DNA from 2 places in the Methylobacterium sp. J-072 genome. Region 1 is predicted to be linked to the other one. Evidence: predicted binding sites of a transcription regulator. Region 1 holds the regulator's gene; the other holds the start of a gene.

Region 1 (7,458 bases):
CTGGCCCAGGCGGTGTCCAAGATCGGCGATGCGGTCGGGCTGATCTCCAGCATCGCCTCGCAGACCAACTTGCTGGCGTTGAACGCGACGATCGAGGCGGCTCGCGCGGGAGAGGCGGGTCGCGGCTTTGCCGTGGTGGCGTCCGAAGTGAAGGAACTGGCCGCGCAGACCGCCAGGGCGACGGAAGAGATCACCGGCCTGATCAGCCGGATCCAGGGCTCGACCGATCACGCCGCGCAGGCGATCGGCGGGATCGTGATCCGCATCCGCGACATCAACGACGTGACCGGCGCGGTGGCGGCGGCCGTCGAGGAGCAGGGGGCGGCGACCCAGGAGATCGTGCGTAACGTCACGCAGGCGGCGAGCGGCACGGACGAGGTGACGACGAACATCACCGGCGTCGCCGAGGCGGCCGAGCAGACCGGCACCGCGGCTCATCAGGTCCTGGACGCGGCCTCCGCGCTCTCGCGTCAGTCGGCGCAGCTCGACGCGGAGATTGCCCGCTTCCTACACACCGTGCGCGCCGCCTGAGCCGCCGACGTGCCATCTTGGAATGCCGGCTGGCAGACGGACATGGTCATCGAGAAACGGTGGCTATTTTCCGCAGGACCCTCGTCGGCGCTTTCTTCCAGGGGCGACCCAGGAACGTAGATATTCTTCCCTTCTTCCGGTCCGATCAAAAAATCGCCTCGCAACGGGAAATCAGCTCAGACCGGGTCGTTTGTCGTATCTTTCCGCCGGATGCTTGCATCTTCAAATGACCATGAGGTCTGTTCAATCTCAAGATTTCGATTTCTGAAGCTTAGATTTTCGTGAAACGCCGCCAACGGCACTGGACGGTGACTTCGGAAAGCGCGACCTTTGCTGCAGAAATAGATTTGTCATCCTCGATTCGCGGAGACCGGCGTGTCTGACCTTGGCGGCAACGCGCCCGAGCCTGCGACGATCCCGCATCCGCGCCTCGGCCTGGCCGGCCGCGCGACGCTCCTGATCCTCGGGATCGTCTGCGCGGTCTTCGTTGCTTCCTCGACCTACATCTATGTCGTCCAGGCGGGTGCCCTGCGGGGCAACGTGGCGCTCACCATGACGAACCTGAGCGCCTCGGCGGCGCAGAGCGTCGGCAATTGGCTGCGGGGCAAGCTCGACCTGACACAGCTCATGGCGCAGGAGGTCGTCACCGTGGGGCCGGGCCCCGAGGCAAGTCGCGTCCTCGGCGCACCGATCGCGCTGGATGCCTTTCTGATGAACTTCTTCGGCCGCACCGACGGGTTATACGCGCGGATGCCGAAGGGCGAGGTCAAGGCAGGGTACGATCCGCGCCAGCGCCCGTGGTACAAGGGCGTGGAGGCCGCCAAAGGCCCGTTCCTGACGGAGCCCTATATCGGCTCGAGCAACGGTAAGCTCACGATCACCGGTGCCGCTCCGGTGGTGGACGAGACGGGAACGTTCCACGGCGTGGTCGGCAGCGATTTCGACTCCGACGCGCTGGCCCGGATGATCGGCGCGGTGGCCACTGGTGGGAACGGCTACGCCTATCTGGTTTCCGGTTCCGGCAAGGTGCTGATTCATCCGCGCGCCGAGTTGATCGGCAAGCCGCTGTCGGAACTGCTCTCCGGGCCGCTGCCAAAGATCGGCGAGCAGGTGTCCGAGACCCGCGAGGGCGATCGGGCGACGCTCACGGTCTTCGCCCGCGTCCCCAACCTGCCGGCCTCTATCGACTGGTTCGTCGCTCTCTCGGTCGACAAGGCCGCGGCCTTCGCGCCGGTCGATCGTCTGGCCCTCCTGCTGGCGGCGGCGACGCTCATCGCGCTGCTGGTGCTCGGTCTCGTGGTCGGCCGGCTGATGACCGTCACCGTGTCGCGTCCGTTGAACCGCCTCGTCGAAGCGCTGCAGCGCATGAGCCAGGGTGAAATCGATGCCGAGATCGCCGAGGCCAAGCGCAGCGACGAGATCGGCCTGGTCGGCCGCGCGGTCGAGAGCATCAAGGCGCTGGTCGCCCGGAAGGCCCGCGACGAGGCCGAGGCGAAGCGTGTTGCCGACGAAGCCGCCGCGGCCGAGCGCAAGCGCGCGATGATCGCGCTCGCCGACGGCTTCGAGCGGGCGGTGGGCAGCATCGTCGGCATGGTCTCATCCTCCGCCACCGAGCTGGAGGCGACGGCGCAGACCCTGACGGCGAGCGCGACCCAGGCGGCGGCGCAATCGACCAGCGTCGCGTCAGCGGCCGAGGAGGCCGCCACCAACGTCCGCACCGTCGCAGCCGCCGCCCAGCAACTCGGCAGCAGCGTGCAGGAGATCGCAGGGCAGGTCGAAGGCTCGGCGAGCCTCGCCCAAGCGGCGGTCGGCGAGGCGGACCAGACCGGACAACTGGTGCAGGAACTGGCCCAGGCGGTGTCCAAGATCGGCGATGCGGTCGGGCTGATCTCCACCATCGCGGCCCAGACCAACCTCCTGGCCCTGAACGCGACGATCGAGGCGGCGCGCGCCGGCGAGGCGGGCCGTGGCTTTGCCGTCGTCGCCTCCGAAGTGAAGGAACTGGCCGCGCAGACCGCCCGGGCGACGGAGGAGATTACCGGCCTGATCGGCCGGATCCAGGGCTCGACCGATCACGCCGCCCAGGCGATCGGCGGCATCGTCACGCGCATCCGCGACCTCAACCAGGTGACCGGCGCGGTGGCGGCTGCGGTGGAACAGCAGGGCGCGGCCACCCAGGAAATCGTCCGCAATGTCGGCCAGGCCGCCGGCGGGACGGACGAGGTCACCACCAACATCACCGGCGTCGCCGACGCGGCCGAGCAGACCGGCGCGGCGGCCCATCAGGTGCTGGCCGCGGCCTCCGAATTGTCGCGGCAATCGGCGCAGCTCACCCGGGAGGTCGCCGGGTTTCTGCACACCGTCCGGGCCGCCTGAGCCGGGCTATCATCGCCCGCCGTCGAGAAGCTTCGAGACCACGCGAGCGGTGTAGTCGACCATCGGCACGATGCGGGCGTAGTTCAGCCGCGTCGGGCCGATCACCCCGACGACGCCGACGATCTTCTGCGACCCGTCCCGGAACGGCGCCGCGATCAGCGACGAGCCGGACAGCGAGAACAGCTTGTTCTCCGAGCCGATGAAGATCCGCACGCCCTCGCCGCCCTCGGCCCGGGCCAGGAGGTCGATGACGTCCTTCTGGGTCTCCAGGTCGTTGAACAGCAGGCGGATGCGTTCGAGATCCTCGACGGCGCGCAGGTCGTCGAGCAGGTTCGCCTGGCCGCGCACGATCAGCTGGCGGGCCTCGCTCGGGCCCACCGGGGTCGCCAGGCCGGCATCGACCAGGCGCTCGGTCAGCGCGTCGAGCTCCCGCTTCATCGCGGTGCGTCCGGCCTCGATTTCGGCTCGCAGGGTCCCGAGGGTGCGGCCGTGCAGGCGGGCGTTGAGGAAATTCGTCGCTTCCTGGAGCGCGCCGGCGGGTAGGCCCGGCGGCAGGTCGACCAGCCGGTTCTCCACCGAGCCGTCATCCGAGACCAGCACCACCAGGGCCCGGGCCGGATCGAGGCGGACGAACTCGATATGCTTGAGGTGCACGTTCGCCTTGGTGGTCAGCACCACGCCGGCCCCGCGGGAGATGCCCGACAGCATGGTCGAGGCTGCGGCCAGCGCCGAATCGAAGGTGTGCCCGGAGGCGGCGGCGCGCATCTCCGCCTCGATCCGGGCCTGCTCCTCCTGGCCGACATCGCCGAGTTCGAGCATGGCGTCGACGAAGAAGCGCAGGCCGAGCTCGGTCGGCAGGCGGCCGGCCGAGGTGTGGGGCGCGAAGATCAGGCCGGAATGCTCCAGATCCGCCATGACGTTGCGGATCGAGGCCGGCGACAGCGCCATGGGAAGGATGCGCGCCAGGTTGCGCGATCCCACCGGCTCGCCAGTCGTGAGGTAGCTCTCGACGATCTGCCGGAAGATCTCGCGGGCGCGCTCGTTGAGGGCGGCGAGAGCCTGCATCGAAGGATCGAGCGGAAAGGGGGTGTTCGGGTCGGTCACGCGGTCATCCTGTCGTGCGATCATGTCCGCCCGGTGTCCGGGGAGCAATCCTTGCGGCGATGCTTGCCCGCGCCGGCCCGGCGGCCTAAGAGCCCGGCCCTCACTCTCTCATCAGAAAGGGCCCGCGATGAGGCCTTCGAAGCGCGCCGCCGACGAGCTGCGGCCCGTCACCCTGGAGCGCGCGGTCTCGCGCTACGCCGAGGGCTCGTGCCTGGTCAGCTTCGGCAACACCCGCGTGCTCTGCACCGCCTCCCTCGAGGAGCGCGGTCCCCCGTGGCTGCGCGGCTCCGGCAAGGGCTGGATCACGGCCGAGTATGCCATGTTGCCGCGCGCGACGCACGACCGGACCCGGCGCGAGATCAACTCGGGCAAGCCCTCGGGCCGCACCCAGGAGATCCAGCGCCTGATCGGCCGCTCGCTCCGGGCGGTGACGAACCTCCCCGCTATGGGCGAGCGCCAGGTTACGGTCGATTGCGACGTGATCCAGGCCGATGGCGGCACTCGCACCGCCGCGATCACCGGCGCCTGGGTCGCACTCTACGATTGTTTCGCCTGGATGCGCACCCGCTCGATCATCTCGGTGGACCCGCTGCGCGACCATGTCGCCGCCGTGTCCTGCGGCCTGTACAAGAACACGCCCGTGCTCGACCTCGACTATGCCGAGGATTCGGCAGCCGAGACCGACGCCAACTTCGTGCTGACCGGCAGGGGCGGCATCGTCGAGGTGCAAGGCACCGCCGAGATGGAGCCGTTCTCCGAAGAGCAGCTCCTCGAATTGCTGCGTCTCGCCCGCGCCGGTACCGACCGGCTTGTGGCGCTCCAGAAGGAGGCGATCGCGTGAGCCCACAGCGGAGCGGCAACCGCAGGCTGACCGGCAAGGTGGTTATCGCCACCCACAATGCCGGCAAGCTCACGGAGATGCGCGAACTCCTGGCGCCGTTCGGGATCGAGGCGGTCTCGGCCGGCGAGCTCGGCCTGCCCGAGCCCGACGAGACCGGCACGATGTTCTCCGAGAACGCCGCCATCAAGGCGCATGCCGCCGCCAAGGCGACCGGGCTGCCGGCCTTCGCCGATGATTCCGGCCTGTGCGTCGACGCGCTCGACGGGGCGCCGGGCATCTTCTCCGCCCGCTGGGCCGGCCCGGCCAAGGACTTTTCCGGCGCGATGGCGCGGATTTTTTCGGAGCTGGAACAGCGCGCGGCGACGAACCGGAAGGCGCATTTCGTCTCCGCCCTCGTGCTCGCCTGGCCGGACGGCCACACCGAGCTGTTCGAGGGCCGCGTGTTCGGCGCGCTCGTTCCGCCGCGTGGCGAGGCCGGCTTCGGCTACGATCCGATCTTCCAGCCGGACGGTCATGACCGGACCTTCGGCGAGATGAGCGCCGAGGAGAAGCACGGGGTCGATTGGCAGAAGGGGGAGGGGCTGTCGCACCGGGCCCGGGCCTTCGTGCTGTTGAGCCGCGCCTGCCTGGCGCCGCCCCCCTGATTGCCAAACCGGGCCGGCACGCGCACATCCCGTCGATCATGACTTCGACCGGCCCGGACCATCCGACCCGCGACGCGGGCTTCGGGATCTACCTGCACTGGCCCTTCTGTGCCGCGAAGTGCCCGTATTGCGACTTCAACAGCCACGTCCGGCACGGGGGCGTGGACCAGCCGCGCTTCCTCGACGCCTTCCGGGCCGAGATCGCCCACAGCGCCGCCCGCACGCCCGGCCGCACCGTCACCAGCATCTTTCTCGGCGGCGGCACGCCCTCGCTGATGGAGCCCGCGACGGTGGCGGGGCTCCTCGACGCGGTTGCCGGCCACTGGGCGATGGCGCCCGATGCCGAGATCACCCTGGAGGCCAACCCGTCGAGCGTCGAGGCCGGCCGCTTCCGCGGCTATCGGACCGCTGGGGTCAACCGTGTCTCCCTCGGCGTTCAGGCTTTCGACGACGCCTCCCTGAAAAAGCTCGGCCGGCTGCACAATGCCGAGGAGGCTTTCGCGGCGATCGGCATCGCCCAGGCCGTGTTCGAGCGAACCTCGTTCGACCTGATCTATGCCCGACCCGACCAGACGCCCGATCTGTGGCGGGCTGAATTGACCGAGGCGCTCCGGCGGGCCGCCGAGCATCTGTCGCTCTATCAGCTCACCATCGAGCCCGGCACGCCGTTCCACGGCCTCGCCGCCGCCGGCAAGCTGGTGACCCCAGACGACGAGACCGGCCGGGTCCTCTACGACGTGACCCAGGAGGTCTGCGGCCAGGCGGGCCTGCCGTCCTACGAGATCTCCAACCACGCCCGACCGGGCGCGGAATCCCTGCACAACCTGCTCTACTGGCGCTATGGCGAATATGCCGGCATCGGCCCCGGAGCGCATGGCCGGCTGGTCACGCCGGAGGGTCGGATCGGCACCGTCACCGAGCGCGGCCCGGAGGCTTGGCTCGCGAAGGTCGAGCGCGAAGGCCACGGCATCGTCGAGACCGAGACGCTCTCCCCCGCCGACCAGGCCGACGAGTTTCTGGTGATGGGCCTGCGGCTGGCCGAGGGGATCGATCCCGAGCGCTACGCCGCCCTGAAGGGCCGGCCGCTCAACGGCAACCGCATCGGCATGCTGGTCGGCGACGGCTTACTGCATCGCCTGCCCGGCGGCCGGATCGCCGCCACCTCCCGCGGGGCGCCGGTGCTCAACGCGCTCGTGGCCGAACTTGCTGCTTGATCAAGTCCCCGGCTTCGCCAAAACGCGCGGTGCCGGGCTGACCACGGGCGCGGCGTTGTTGCGGATCTCGTAGACGGCGAGCGCCCGCTCGCTCAGGCCCTCCGGGCGGAACCGGAAGGTGCCGTCCGTGCCGGCGAAGCCCGACGCGTTGGTCAGCGTCGTCTCGGCGAAGCGCTGCGAGCCGTATTGCCGGGTCAGCGCGGCGGACAGCATCACCGCGTCGTAGGCCAGCGAAGCGACCCGCGGCGGCACTGAGCCGAACCGAGCCTGATACCGGCCGCTGAAATTCGAAAACCCGTTCCGGTCGGGCGAGGCGAAGCGTCCGCCCTGGAGCGCCGGCAGCGCGAACAACGCCGGCTCGTTCCAGAGGGCGGTGCCGATCGGCCGGACCCGGGCGGGGTTGTAGCCGGCCTTGGTCAGGGCAGCGGCGACCACCGGCATGGCCTCGGCGGTCTCCGGGATGAACAGCGCGTCGGCCGTGGCGCCGGCCCCGGTAATGACCCTGGCCAGCCGCTCGACCGCCGGCCCCGGTGCCCCCGGGGCATAGCGCTCCACCGCCGCGACCCGGGCGCCCTTGCGGGCCACCGCCTCGCGGAACTCGGCCTCGACCGCGTTGCCGTAGGCGGTCTCCGGGATCAGAGCCGCGAAGGAGCGCTTTCCGTCCGCGACGGATTCGTCGACGATCCGGTCGACCTCCGGCTGCGGCAGGAAGCTCAGCAGAAAGACGCCCCGGGACGCCACGGAGGCG
Region 2 (7,458 bases), on a different contig from region 1:
GATATTCGCGCTCTGGCGACTTGAGGCGAGCGCCGTGTCCGCGCTCAGATCCCGATGCTCGCCGCACCGGCTTCCGCGGCCTGGGTGACGGTCGCGCCGTTGCGCAGCGCCATCGCGATCGCGGTGGAGGCCGTGTCGACGGCGCCCGCGCGATCCTCGCCGTAATCGTACATGCTGTTGGTCTGAGAACCCAACCGGGCGTGGAAATTGTCCGGGAAGTTCTTGTTCATCCGCTGCTTCAGCAGGTTGGTCGCGGCGTGGTAATCGCCCTCGAAACCGGCCGATTGATAAGCCGAGCCGCCATCGTAGGTCCCGCCCTCCTTGTCGGCGGCAGCTTTGCGGTTCTTGTGGTCGATCGTTTGCGAGAACAGGAGACCGATAATCTTGGCCATAAGCCATCGGAAGGCGTTCATGTCGGTCCTCGATGATAGCGACGGCGGAAGCACTTCAGGTCTGTACCACGCATTGCCCGAACGCCGCGGCTTTGTTCTGGATGCTCGGTGTCACCACCGCTCTTCCGAGATGAGCGCGCCGCTGCCATCGAAAGTTCCCCGCCAGCCCTTGCCGTGCAGGCGGACCGTCACGCAGGTCTGATCGGTGCCGGAGCCGGCCTTGATCCGGGCCTCGACCTGACCGAGGCGCTCCTGGCGCTTGAGCACGGCCATGCTGACGCCCAGGCACGAGGCCAGTTCGCGGGGATCGACGATCCAATCGCCTTGGTGACCGAGATCGAGCCGCACGGAAGATCTTCCTTGTGCTCGGTTGCTATACGGGCTTGGAACCGATGCTAGAGCCGCCGGCGCCGGAGGGGAAGCCGGACCCGGCCCGGGACGATCGAGGTTTGCGTCAGCGCCGGGCCGCGTGCCGGTGACGGGAGGCCCTGTGGTGATGAGCTCGTCCCGCATTGCGCCGGGCCTGGACCCGGGGCGGCGCCACCACCGGTGGTTGGGCGACGGGCACGCCGTCATGCTCCGCGATGACCTGGCGGGCGCGCTCGACGCTCATGTCGCAGGCGCTGGTCATGCCCTGAAGGGCGCCGAGGGCGCGATTGTATTCGGGAAGATTGGTGCAGCCGGGGACACCCCAGGCCCACGCCGTAGCGGGGGCCACCATGAGCGTCACCAGGGCCAGCATGGCGGCGCGCGCCGTGCGGATCGAAACCCTGGTCCTAGCCGGATCGACACGCGCGCCCATGGAAACCTCTCGACCAACTCGAAGGGGCAACCCGCAGCGGGACGCTTGGTGCGGTCACGATGGGGTTACGACGGGCCAAGTGCCGATCGGGTCGGGATTGACGGTCCGGCGCAGCGGGGGCGCCGCGTCGGACCATCGTGTCTAAGGTCGGGGAGGCTTTAGAAGTCCATGCCGCCCATGCCACCCATGCCGCCGCCGCCCGGCATGGCCGGGGCTTCCTTGCGCGGCAGCTCGGAGATCATCGCCTCGGTGGTCACCAGCAGGCCAGCGACCGAAGCCGCGCCCTGCAGCGCCGCCCGGACGACCTTGGACGGATCGACGATGCCGGCCTGGAGCATGTCGACATACTCCTCGGTCTGGGCGTTGAAGCCGTAGGTCGGCGAGGCGTTGGCCAGGATGTTGCCGACCACGATCGAGCCCTCGACGCCCGAGTTGGACGCGATCTGACGGATCGGGGCCTCAAGCGCCTTCAGCACGATCTTGATGCCGGCCTGGACGTCGGGGTTGTCGTTCGAGAGACCCTGAACGGCCGCCTTGGCGCGCAGCAGCGCGGTGCCGCCGCCCGGGACGATACCCTCTTCCACCGCAGCGCGGGTGGCGTGGAGGGCGTCGTCGACGCGGTCCTTCTTCTCCTTTACCTCGACCTCGGTCGAGCCGCCGACGCGGATCACCGCGACGCCGCCCGCGAGCTTGGCCAGACGCTCCTGGAGCTTCTCGCGGTCGTAGTCCGAGGTGGTCTCCTCGATCTGCGCCTTGATCTGCGAGATCCGGCCCTCGATGTCCGACTTCTCGCCGATGCCGTCGATGATCGTGGTGGTCTCTTTCTCGATCCGGACGCGCTTGGCCCGGCCGAGCATGTCGAGCGTCACGTTCTCGAGCTTGATGCCGAGATCCTCGGCGATCATCTGGCCCTTGGTCAGGATCGCGATGTCTTCCAGCATCGCCTTGCGACGATCACCGAAGCCCGGCGCCTTCACGGCCGCGACCTTCAGGCCGCCGCGCAGCTTGTTCACCACGAGGGTGGCGAGCGCCTCACCCTCGATGTCCTCGGCGATGATCAGCAGCGGCTTGCCGGTCTGGACCACGGCCTCAAGGACAGGGAGCATCGCCTGCAGCGACGACAGCTTCTTCTCGTGGATCAGGATGTACGGATCCTCGAGATCGGCGACCATCTTCTCCGCGTTGGTGATGAAGTACGGGGACAGGTAGCCGCGATCGAACTGCATGCCCTCGACGACGTCGAGCTCGGTCTCGGCGGTCTTGGCCTCTTCGACCGTGATCACGCCCTCGTTGCCGACCTTCTGCATCGCGTGGGCGATCATCTCGCCGATCTCCTTGTCGCCGTTGGCGGAGATCGTGCCGACCTGGGCGATCTCCTCCGAGGAGGCGACCTTGCGGGAGCGCTCGCTGATGTCCTTCACGACCGCGGCGACCGCGAGGTCGATGCCGCGCTTCAGGTCCATCGGGTTCATGCCGGCGGCGACGTACTTGACGCCTTCGCGGACGATGGAGGCGGCCAGCACGGTGGCGGTGGTGGTGCCGTCACCGGCGATGTCGCTCGACTTCGAGGCGACTTCGCGCACCATCTGGGCGCCCATGTTCTCGAACTTGTCGGCGAGCTCGATCTCCTTGGCGACGGTGACGCCGTCCTTGGTGATGCGCGGGGCGCCGAAACTCTTCTCGATCACGACGTTGCGGCCCTTGGGACCGAGCGTGACCTTCACGGCGCTGGCGAGCAGCTCGACGCCGCGCAGCATCTTCTCACGGGCATCGACGGAAAAACGAACGTCTTTGGCTGACATGGACAATCTCTTCTGTTGTCGTTCGGCCCCGAGGCGCGCCGGTGCGGGCGCCTCGAAGGGCTTGAGGAGCGTTGGTCTGGGCGGACGCCCTTAGGCGACGACGCCCATGATGTCGGATTCCTTCATGATCAGGAGATCCTGACCGTCGATCTTGACCTCGGTGCCGGACCACTTGCCGAACAGCACGCGATCACCGGGCTTCACCTCCAGCGGATTGATCTTGCCGGCCTCGTCCCGGGCGCCGGGACCGACGGCGACGACCTCACCCTCCTGCGGCTTCTCCTTGACCGTATCGGGGATGATGATCCCACCCTTGGTCTTCTCCTCGCCCTCGATGCGGCGGAGCACCACGCGGTCGTGCAGCGGGCGAAACTTCATGTTTGGCATCCTGTTCGTCCCGCCTGTGGGCCTCGCGTCGACATGACGGAGCCCATGCGGGAAAGGCGGCGGCGGACCGAATCGTCCGCGCCGGGTCGGCCGCTGTCTTAGCACTCAATGCGCGAGAGTGCTAACGCGTCTCACGGTCGATGGGCCGCAGAGGGTATTTTTCGGGAGAGGTCCGTCGTGTTCGGACCGACCGCGATTCGAAGGCGGTCGCGCCGACACCTCGATCCGGATACTCACGTCGGATCTGGCATCCGTCCGGGCGGGGCGCCGCGGCAAGCAGCGTCAGTATCCACGTTTATACACCAGACTAGCATCGCGAAAAACCGCGCCTCTGCGGCGACCGGCATCGAATGTCTCGCCCGGCGCGTTTCACGATTGTGATTATCTCGCCGATGCGCTAGAGAACATAAATCGATCTTTGGCCAGATATTCGGCCGTCTCGCCTCAACAGGGCGAGCGCTCTGCATCTCTCCCAGTTTCGACGACCATGGATGGGCGCATGCTCAGGCACGCGCTTGCCCTCTTCGATCGTCCAGAGCTTGCCGCCTCTACAGTGCAGATGCGGCTTGATCTGGATCTTTGTTACAGCACGGTGATTTCGGCGGTCCGGATTCCGGTTCGCGCATCGTGCTCTGAAGCAGTTGGAATATTTATGAGCATCGGCACCGTTAAGTGGTTCAACGAGACCAAGGGCTTCGGCTTCATCCAGCCTGACGACGGCGGCAAGGACGTGTTCGTGCACATCTCGGCTGTCGAGCGCGCCGGCATGCGCAACCTGATCGAGGGTCAGAAGCTCTCCTACGAGCTGGAAACCGACCGTCGCAGCGGCAAGCAGTCCGCCGGCAGCCTCCAGGCCGCCTGAACCGCGCGCCTCTTTCGAGGACGCGTTTCGAAGCCGTTCCCTGTGTGGAGCGGCTTCTTCTGTTTCTGACACCCGCGCTGCGGCGCACGAGGAGTGTACGTGGGTCAATTCAAAGAAACGCAGCTTTCCGATCGTCTCGAGGCCGGTGCGAAGGCCAAGGAGGAGCGGCTGGCCCAGTTCCGTGCACGCCCCCCGGCGGATGACCCGGCCGTCCTCGCCCGGCAGGCCGAGCGCCAGGCCGTCGTCGAGGCCCGCGAGGTGCGGGTGAGCGAGCGGGAAACGGCCCGCGCCGCCGCCGAGGCGATCCGCACCGCGGAAGAGCTCGCGGAGCAGGAGCGCGCGGCGGCCGAGATCGTCCGTCAGGCTGCCGAGAAGGTCGAGCGCCAAGCCGCTTTGGCCGCCGAGCAGAAGGCGACCCGCGACGCCCGCTTCGCTGCCCGCAAGGCCAAGGTAAAGCGGTAGCGCATCGTCCCGAAACTTGTCTGTCCCACACTCTCCCTCATCCTGAGGTGGCGACGCACAGCGGCGCCCTCGAAGGAGCCCTCCAGGGATCGCAGGGGTCTCTGGAGGGCTCCTTCGAGGCCCAGCGATCTTGGATCGCCGGGCGCCTCAGGATGAGGGGAGTGGGTTGGATGATCTCCAGGCGGCCCGCGCCGACAGGCCGTTCGTTTTCTTTTACGCGCCCTCCGGCGGAAAAAACCGGTTCGGCGGGCGCGGCAGGCCGAGATGGTCGCGTAGGGTCGTGCCGGCATAGTCGCGGCGGAACAGGCCGCGCCGCTGCAGTTCCGGCACCAGCCGGTCGACCACGTCGTCGAGCCCCTCGGGCACGAACGGGAACATCACGTTGAAGCCGTCGCAGCCGCGTCCCTCCAGCCATTCCTCCATCCGGTCCGCGACCTGCGCGGGCGTGCCCACGAAATGGAGCCCGGCATAGGCGCCGACCTTGCGGGCGAGGTCGCGCACGGTGGCGCCGGTGCGGCGGGCGTAGTCGAGGAGTTGCGCCTGGCTGCTCTTGCTGGCGTTGGTCTCGGGGATCTCCGGCAGGGGCGCGTCGAGATCGAAGCCGGAGGCGTCGACCCCAAGGCGCACCGACAGGTTGGCGAGGCCACTGTCGGGATGGACCAGATCGTCGAGGCGCGCCCGCTTGGCCTGCGCCTCGGCCTCGGTCTCGCCCAGGATCACCAGGGCGCCGGGCAGGATCTTCAGGTGGTCGGGATCCCGCCCCAGGGCCGGCATCCGGCCCTTCACGTCGGCATAGTAGGCCTGCGCGGCCTCCAGAGTGGGGCTGGCGCCGAACACCATCTCGGCGGTGGCGGCCGCGATCTGCTTTCCGGCCTCGGAGGCGCCGGCCTGGACGATCACCGGCCAGCCCTGCACCGGCCGGGCGACGTTGAGCGGGCCCTTCACCTTCAGGAACTCGCCCGTGTGGTCGAGAACGTGCAGCTTGTCGGGATCGAAGAACAGGCCGCTCTCCGGATCCATCAGGAAGGCGTCGTCCGCCCAGGAATCCCACAGGCCGGTGACCACGTCGTAGAACTCGCGCGCCCGGGCGTAGCGCACCGCATGGTCGAGATGCGCGTCGCGGCCGAAATTCAGCGCCTCGTCCGGGTTGCCGGAGGTGACGAGGTTCCAGCCGGCCCGGCCCTTCGAGATGTGGTCGAGGGAGGCGAACTTCCGGGCCACATGGTAGGGCTCGTTGTAGGTGGTTGACGCCGTGGCGATCAGCCCGATCCGCGACGTGAGCGCGGCGAGCGCCGGCAGCAGCGTCAGCGGATCAAACGAGGTCACGGTGGCCGAGCGGCGCAGGGCCGCCACCGGCATGTTCATCACCGCCAGATGGTCGGCCATAAAGAAGGCGTCGAACTTCGCCGCCTCCAACCGCCGGGCGAAATGCGTCAGGTGCTCGAAGTTGAAGTTCGCGTCCGGGTAGCCGCCGGGATAGCGCCACCAGGCCGTGTGGATCCCCACCGGGCGCATGAACGCGCCGAGATGCAGCTGGCGTTTCCCACTCATGGCTCTGCCCGATTCATGGCTACGCTCCGCAGGTGCTCACGGGTGCTTGTGGATCGGATCGACCCAGTGGACGGATTCGGGCCGCTCCACCGGCTCGACATCCGGAATGTTGACCACCACGGCCTCGTTGTCCGAGCGCACCAGCACGCAGTGCAGGGGCTCGTCCGTGGAGGCGTTGATCTCCTGGTGCGGCACGAAAGGCGGCACGAAGATGAAGTCCCCCGGCCCGGCCTCGGCCACGTATTCGAGCCGCTCGCCCCAGCGCATCCGGGCGCGGCCGGAGACCACGTAGATCACGCTCTCCAGGGCGCCGTGATGGTGCACGCCGGTCTTGGCGTCGGGCTGGATCGCCACCGTGCCGGCCCAGATCTTCTGGGCGCCGACCCGGGCCGCGTTGATCGCCGCCTGCCGGAACATGCCGGGGGTCTGCGCGGTGTTGCTGTCGAGCTGGTCACCCGGGATCACGCGCACGCCGTCATGCTTCCAACGCGGCGCCTCGGATGCCCCCTCCCCTGCCCCGTGATCGTGATCATGATCGTGGGTATGGCCGTCGCCGGTGTCGTGCATCGTCAGGACCTCTGATCCGGGGGACCGCCCATCATTGCACCGCGGTGAGGGCTTGGGAAAACCCCGTGTCGAAGATCGCCGCCGCCTGCGGGGCGCGGGCCTTCGGGATCAGGCCGGCGCGGACGTAGAGGTCGATGGTGCGTTGCTCGTCGGCGATCACGTCGGCATCGATCGGCACGGTCCGGTAGCCGGCCCGGCTGAACCAGCGCAGCGGCACCGCCTCCGGCAGGCCGATCAGCTTCGACCAGACCGCCGCGTAGGGCGCCGGGTCCTTGAGTGCCCAGGCCCGGGCCTTCGCGAGGCGCGCGGCGAAATCGGCGAGCAGGGGCCGCTTGTCCGTCAGGGCGCTGTCGCGCGCAACCGCGAAGGTGAGGCCGGGGGTGATGCCGTTGCCGTCGCGGACCACCCGGACCAGGCCGGCGACTTCCGCCGCCGAGGTGTAGGGCTCCCAGGTCGCCCAGGCGTCCACGGACCCGGAGGCGAGGGCGATCTTGGCATCGGCCGGCGGCAGGAAGCTGAACACGACGCTGTCGAACGGCAGCCCCGCCTCCTCCAGGGCGGCCAGCACCACCTGGTGGCCGATGGAGCCACGGTTGGTGGCGATGCGCTTGCCCTTGAGATCCGCCACGGTCC

Evidence for each region. The regulator HrcA, encoded in region 1, represses chaperone genes, less so after heat shock. The targets are predictions, from matches to a motif close to GTTAGCACTCNCNNNNNGNGAGTGCTAAC.
Region 2: a site for HrcA is predicted at 3,481-3,509, ahead of groES (co-chaperone GroES). Genes of this name have one in related genera too.

Annotation. Positions count from the first base shown of each region.
Region 1 is NZ_JAKSYK010000026.1:56,405-63,862, forward strand. Features, by position in the region: gene MKK67_RS01885 (methyl-accepting chemotaxis protein) at 1-531, shown strand, start outside; gene MKK67_RS01890 (methyl-accepting chemotaxis protein) at 907-2,907, shown strand; gene hrcA (heat-inducible transcriptional repressor HrcA) at 2,917-3,972, opposite strand; gene rph (ribonuclease PH) at 4,139-4,852, shown strand; gene rdgB (RdgB/HAM1 family non-canonical purine NTP pyrophosphatase) at 4,849-5,496, shown strand; gene hemW (radical SAM family heme chaperone HemW) at 5,535-6,710, shown strand; gene MKK67_RS01915 (penicillin-binding protein activator) at 6,711-7,458, opposite strand, start outside.
Region 2 is NZ_JAKSYK010000182.1:46,943-54,400, reverse strand. Features, by position in the region: gene MKK67_RS23040 (hypothetical protein) at 45-392, opposite strand; gene MKK67_RS23035 (DUF6522 family protein) at 504-740, opposite strand; gene MKK67_RS23030 (hypothetical protein) at 847-1,194, opposite strand; gene groL (chaperonin GroEL) at 1,353-2,996, opposite strand; gene groES (co-chaperone GroES) at 3,087-3,374, opposite strand; gene MKK67_RS23015 (cold-shock protein) at 4,036-4,245, shown strand; gene MKK67_RS23010 (DUF6481 family protein) at 4,345-4,707, shown strand; gene MKK67_RS23005 (LLM class flavin-dependent oxidoreductase) at 4,921-6,258, opposite strand; gene MKK67_RS23000 (cupin domain-containing protein) at 6,295-6,825, opposite strand; gene MKK67_RS22995 (ABC transporter substrate-binding protein) at 6,857-7,458, opposite strand, start outside.